One region of the Mesorhizobium sp. M0052 genome, then DNA from elsewhere that is predicted to be linked to it. Evidence: predicted binding sites of a transcription regulator. Region 1 holds the regulator's gene; the other holds the start of a gene.
The links. Region 1 encodes LexA, which represses DNA repair genes until DNA is damaged. Its sites were predicted from a motif close to TGTTCNNNNTGTGTTCNG; they were not measured.
Positions count from the first base shown of each region.

Region 1 (3,416 bases):
ATGATCGCTATATCGGCCTGGATTTCCGAGCGCTCGCCGGTCGACGCCGTCGGGCTGATCTCCATCCGCTCGGTGCTGTTGGTGGCGGTCGCCCTCGTCATCGCCACCATGGCCACCACCTGGCTCAGGTTGGCGGCCGTGCCTTTCGCGCTGGCCGGCCTATTGACGGTGCCGCAGGTGCTTACGCCCGACGTGCTCATATCCGAGGATGCGCATCTGGTGGCCATGCCGATCGGTGGCGGCGAACTCGCCCTCAACCGCGAACGCTCCAACGAATTCACCACGGACAATTGGAAACGGGCGCTGCGGGCCGAAACCATTATCCCACCTGAGATTTTCGAGTCAACAGATACGCGGTTCGATCTCGATCCGCTCGATCTGCCGCCCGGCTCGCCCTTCTATTGCATGGGCGATCTCTGTATCGCCCGGCACCCTTCCGGAGCCATTGTAGCGCTTGCGAAAGACCGCAAGACGGCGCGGCCGGCCTGTGCCTTCGCGAGCCTGATCGTCATCGATGACGCCACCGCCTACAATCCGTGCCGCGACCCGCTGGTGCTGGTCGTGACGAAGAAACAGCTGGCCCGCGACGGCAGCGCCGCCGTCTTCTTCGATCCGCAATCGGCAGCTGCAGCGCCAACCATCCGCTTCGCCGTCGACAAGCCGTATCGCCCCTGGCACGAGCAACGCCGCTTCTCCCGCGAAGCGCGCGGCCTGCCGCCTTACAACCAGCGTGAAAAGTACAAACCCAAGCCGGCTCAGTAGCGCCGGATCAATCCGACAAGCTTGCCCTGCACCTTCACCCTGTCCGGTCCAAAAATGCGGGTCTCGTAGGCCGGGTTGGCGGCTTCCAGGGCGATCGAGGCGCCCTTGCGGCGGAAGCGTTTCAGGGTCGCTTCCTCATCGTCGACCAACGCCACCACGATCTCGCCGGGGCTGGCTGTGTCGGCATTGCGGATGATGACCGTGTCGCCATCGAAAATGCCGGCCTCGATCATCGAATCGCCCTTGACCTCGAGCGCGTAGTGTTCGCCGCCCATGATCATATCCGGCGGCACCGAGATCGAATGGGTCTGATGCTGGATGGCGTCGATCGGCACGCCGGCGGCGATGCGTCCCATAACCGGGATTGAAATCGCGGAAACGGCATCGTCATTGCCGGCCGACATCGAACGCGACGGCGAGCCCGGCTTGATCTGGCGGCCGAGACCGCCTTGGCCCAACGCGCCTTGTCCTTGGCCGCCTTGCCCTTGGCCGGTTTGACCAAGACTGCCCTGAATGACGCTCGGCGAAAACTTCCTCGCCGCATTGAGGCCTGGTGCGATCGAGTCGGGCAGCCGCAGCACTTCCAGCGCGCGCGCCCGGTTCGGCAGCCGGCGAATGAAACCGCGCTCCTCAAGCGCCGTGATCAGGCGGTGGATGCCGGACTTGGAGGCGAGGTCGAGCGCTTCCTTCATCTCGTCGAAGGACGGCGGGATTCCGCTCTCCTTCAGGCGTTCATGGATGAACATCAGAAGCTCATGTTGTTTGCGCGTCAGCATCGCGGCCCCCAAGGGTTCTGAAACCAGAATCAGAAAAAACAAACCCAGAACAAACACTATCTGTTCCAGTTGTGTTCCGCAACCTTTTAAAGTTTAACGAATGTGTTGACGTTTTGTTCAGCGTAACGTTCGGCGCTGCGAGCGCCGCTCGTAGTCGTTGGCCGGCAACGGGGTGAAACGAAGACAAAGTGCCCTGCGTCGTCGGCTACGATCGCCGCTTCCTTTTCGGACGGGGCTGCGCAGCATCCGCGCCGGGTTCACTCTGGGCATAGACCTGCAGCGTGTAGCCGATGTGAGCGGTCATCAGAGTTTTCGCACGTTCGACGTCGCGATCGAGGGCCGCTTCCATCAGGGCGGTATGGTGTTCGATCGCCACGGCGTCGCGCAGGGCCGCCACGGCCTTCCGGTGGCCATCCGTGCGGCCGGCGGCGGCGCGCAGCGTCGGGGCCAGACCCAGAAAGCGGTGATGGCGATGCAATTGGTCGGAAATCGTCGTATTGAAGCGCAGCAGCCAGCTGGATGTCGCGGCACTGAGCAGCGCCGCATGGAAGGCATCGTGTTTTTCGTACCACGCGTCGACCGCATCATCCGATGGATCGTCGAGAACAGACCCGCACCGTGAGAGACGATAGTGGGCGGCAACGACCGCGTCTTCCCACTCACGGTCGCCCTCCTCGATCGATTCCACCAGCAGGGGCAGTTCGACCACCAGCCGCGCACGCGCCAAATCCTCGAGCTCCGCCCGAGAGACGGGAGCGACCGCAAACCCGCGGTTGCTGATGGCGGTCACAAGCCGTTCCGCCTCCAGCCGCGACAGCGCCTCGCGCAACGGCGTCCAGCCGATGCCGTAGGTGTTGCGCAGCGTGCTCAGCTTCAACGGCGCGGCAGGCGCCAGCCGGGTCGCAAGAATATCGCGCCTGAGCAGGCGATAGGCCGCTTCCGTCTTCGAGGTCTGCTCGTCATCCAGCATCGTGATCCATCAGACATAAACGCTCGGCGGATCATTATATATCAAAGCCTTTCAATGGGTGAATTATATATAATGTTTGACAGTTCAAGGGCGACCACTCAAGATCGCCGGCATGTTTGGGCGGCAGGCTCCGCCGCGCGCGTTTGTCCATGGAGGGGCGCCGGATCATGAGCACGACACCCGATCTCGCTACAATCGAAGCAATGGATGCCGCCGATCCGCTGCGCTCCATGCGCGAACGCTTTGTCTTGCCGCAAGGTGTGATTTATCTCGACGGCAATTCCCTGGGCGCCGCGTCAGCGGTCGTCTTCAGCGAACTGCAGCAGGCCGCCACGCAGGAATGGGCGCACGACCTCATTCGCGCCTGGAACACCGCCGGCTGGTTCAACATGCCGGTGGAACTCGGAGATCAGCTCGGGCGACTGATCGGCGCGGCTGATGGGCAGACGGTGGTCTGCGACACAACCTCGATCAACATCTACAAGCTGCTGCACGCAGCGCTCGGCATGCGGCCGGATCGGTCGGTCATCGTTGCCGAGGGCGACAGTTTCCCGACCGACCTCTACATGGCCGAAGGCGTCGCCTCGACCCGGCCGGGAACGCGGCTGCGGCTGGAGGGCGTCGACGCGGCCGCAATCGAGGAGCTGATCGACGACAGCGTTGCCGTCATCCTGGTCAACCACGTCAACTACAAATCCGGCCAGTTGCGCGACATGGCGGCGCTGACGCGCAAGGCACATGACGCCGGCGCGCTGATCATCTGGGATCTCTGCCACACGGCCGGCGCCTTGCCGGTCGAACTTGACCGTGCCAATGCCGATTTCGCCGTCGGCTGCACCTACAAATACCTCAATGGCGGCCCGGGCTCGCCAGCCTTCATCTACGCGGCCGAGCGCCACCATGACGAT
Region 1 is NZ_JAMYUS010000027.1:17,256-20,671, forward strand. Features, by position in the region: gene NKJ77_RS27830 (ComEC/Rec2 family competence protein) at 1-762, shown strand, start outside; gene lexA (transcriptional repressor LexA) at 756-1,538, opposite strand; gene NKJ77_RS27840 (GntR family transcriptional regulator) at 1,744-2,508, opposite strand; gene kynU (kynureninase) at 2,676-3,416, shown strand, end outside.

Region 2 (3,416 bases), on a different contig from region 1:
TTCCTCCAGCGCCTTGATGGCGACGTCGATCGACAGGCCGTTGGACAGCAGCCGGCCGATGATCTCGCCATTGCCGGCTCCCGGCACCGAGCCCGGCTCGAGGGTGACGTCGCGCCCGCCAATGCCGTAAGCGAAATTGGCGCTGTATTTGGCGCCGAGATCCTGTCCGGCCTGGCGATTGATCTCGACGAAGCGGACGTTGAGCTGAACCTGCTGCGAGGACGAGATGTTGACCGAATTGATCACTTCTTCATTGCCGGAGAAGCGGCTGGCGATCTTGCTTGCCTTCTCGGCGGCGACCGCGTCATCGGCCTCGCCCGACAGCACGACGCGGCCATTGGCCGAGCCGACCTTGATCTTGGCGTCCGGCACGCTGGCGCGAATGGTGCTGGCCAGCTGGTCGGTGTCCAGCGTCACCTCGATGTCGACGGTGCCGACCAACTGCTTGTTCTCGTCGAACAGCGCGATGCCGGTGGTGCCGAGATTGTTGCCCAGCACATAGAAGGATTTGTCGGTCAGCGGATTGACGTTGGCGATCTCCGGATCGCCGATGACGATCTGATAGAAGGCGGCATTGGTCATGACCGTCTTCGGCTTGCCCTTGGCCACCTTGATCGACGCATTCGTTGTCGACGAGACATGGACGATATCGTTGTCGGCCTTGGCTGGCGCGCTGAGGCCGAGCATTGCGGCCGCGGCGAGGCAAGCCGCTATCGCGAGCGCCCGCATTGGGCGCAGTCCTTTCGCCATCTGAAATGCATGAAGTCCCGACATCTGTCCCGTCCCTCGCCCGGTCCCCACCGGCAGTTATTGCTGGTCCCGCGCAGGAACCTGGTATTCTTCGACCTGCGTGCCGCGCGTCACGATGATCGTCTTGAATTTCGGCTTCTCAGGCTCCTTGGTCGCGGCAGTGAACAGCGCGCCGGCAGCGGCCTGGACGCCGGAGGCGACCGATCCGCCGAAGGACGAGATGGTGGTGACGCCGTCCTTGGCGGCCCCTCCGTCTGCGGCCGAGCGGAGCGACAGCGACAAGGTGCCGACGGTGCGGGCAAGCGCCACTTTCTGCGCGCCTTCGGTCGTCACCTCGATGGTGACGGAATTGGCGATCTGCGGTGTGGTCTGGCGCTCGTCGGCGCCCTGCCCCACGGTCAGCACCTTGGCGTCGGAGACGACGATCTCGGAGGTAACGGTCGATCCGGCAGCGCCCTGCGCGTTCTTGGCCACTTCCTGGATTTCGCCCGCATCGCGTGTCAGCACCACGTCGACCCGGTCGCCCGGCATGACGAAGCCGCCGACACCGGCGATCTCGTCGGTGCGGATTGTCACCGCCCGCATGCCGGGCGTCATCATGTTGGATAGCGTCGCGCGGCCGTTCGGCCCCGACAATTTGCTGATCAGCACCGGCTCGTTGATCTCGATCGGCGACAATACCACGCGGCTGCCTTCGGCGAGCAATGCATTGACTGTGGTGAATGCGCCCTGCGGCACCGAATCCTCGGACCATGGGATTTCGCTGAGCTGCGCCCGGTCAAGCTCCATGCCGTAACGCAGCGGCGCGTTGGCCACCACGATGGTCTTGAAGACGACCTTGGGGACGGCGGGCGCCGGGATCGACGCCGTTTTCTCTTCGGCATCGGCCTTGGCCTGGCTTTTCACCCAGAAATCCGCGGCAAAGATTGAAATCGCGCCGAAGACGGCAGCGATGCCAATCATCGTTATGGCCTTGCCCCTCACAACCAACCCCTGACATTCGTGGTCTTTTGTTTTGTTGAGGCGACGCTAGGCCGCTTTGTTAAAGATTCAGGAATCGCGCCCGCTCCGCACGGACCTATTTCCGCCGGCTTGGTTATCGAAAGGTTTTAGGATAAGAAGGGTTTAATCCCCGAACGTAACAGGAACTTCCGTCGCTTGGCGCCGAAAAGCGTGGCAGTATCGACGGGTGATTCGCGGCACGGATTCTATGGTAGGCATGGACGACAACAACGATCTTTTCGGCAATCTGGAAAAGCAGCCCCAACCGGCTCGGACACCTTCGCGCCCGGCCGACCCGCTGGTGCAGGCCACGAAGCGTCCTGCCGCGACCAAGGACGGCAGCGAGGGCTATAGCGCCGCCGACATCGAGGTGCTGGAGGGGCTGGAGCCGGTGCGGCGCCGTCCCGGCATGTATATTGGCGGCACCGACGACAAGGCGATGCACCATCTGTTTGCCGAGGTCATCGATAATTCGATGGACGAGGCGGTCGCCGGCCATGCCACCTTCATCGATGTCGAGCTGTCGGCCGACGGATTTCTGACCGTCACCGACAATGGCCGCGGCATTCCGGTCGATCCGCATCCGAAATTCAAGAAACCGGCGCTCGAAGTCATCATGACGACGCTGCATTCGGGCGGCAAGTTCGATAGCAAGGTCTATGAGACCTCCGGCGGTCTGCACGGTGTCGGCGTCTCGGTCGTCAATGCGCTGTCGGACCATCTCGAAGTCGAGGTCGCGCGCGGTCGCCAGCTTTACCGCCAAAGGTTCTCGCGCGGCGTTCCGGTGAGCGGGCTGGAGCAGCTCGGCGAAGTGCACAACCGGCGCGGCACCAAAATCCGCTTCCATCCCGACGAGCAGATTTTCGGCAAGGGCGCCGCCTTCGAGCCGGCGCGGCTCTATCGCATGACCCGCTCGAAAGCCTATCTGTTCGGCGGCGTCGAGATCCGCTGGAGCTGCGACCCATCGCTGATCAAGGAAAAGGACCAGACGCCGGCCAAGGCGGAGTTCCATTTCCCCGGCGGCTTGAAGGACTATCTCAAGGCATCGCTCGGCGATGATTTCCAGGTGACCCGCGAAATCTTCGCCGGCAAGAGCGAGAAGCAGGGCGGCCACGGTTCGCTGGAATGGGCGGTGACCTGGTTCGGCGGTGACGGCTTCGTCAACTCCTACTGCAACACAATCCCGACCGGCGAAGGCGGCACGCATGAGGCCGGCTTTCGCAATGTGCTGACGCGCGGGCTTCGGGCCTATGCCGACCTGGTCGGCAACAAGCGCGCCTCGATCGTCACCTCCGAAGACGTGATGATCTCGGCGGCAGGCATGCTGTCGGTGTTTATTCGCGAGCCGGAATTCGTCGGCCAGACCAAGGACAGGCTGGCAACGATCGAAGCCATTCGCATTGTCGAGACCGCCATCCGCGATCCCTTCGACCACTGGCTGGCCGACAATCCGCAGGAAGCCTCCAAGCTGCTGGAATGGGTGATTGCGCGCGCCGACGAGCGGGTGCGCCGGCGCCAGGAAAAGGAAGTGTCGCGCAAGAGCGCGGTGCGCAAGCTGCGCCTTCCCGGCAAGCTCGCCGACTGCACGCAGAATGCCGCCGCGGGCGCCGAACTGTTCATCGTCGAAGGCGACTCGGCCGGCGGCTCGGCCAAGCAGGCGCGCG
Region 2 is NZ_JAMYUS010000012.1:42,479-45,894, reverse strand. Features, by position in the region: gene NKJ77_RS17535 (type II and III secretion system protein family protein) at 1-729, opposite strand, end outside; gene cpaB (Flp pilus assembly protein CpaB) at 808-1,713, opposite strand; gene parE (DNA topoisomerase IV subunit B) at 1,970-3,416, shown strand, end outside.
Region 2: a site for LexA is predicted at 1,883-1,900, ahead of parE (DNA topoisomerase IV subunit B). Genes of this name have one in related genera too.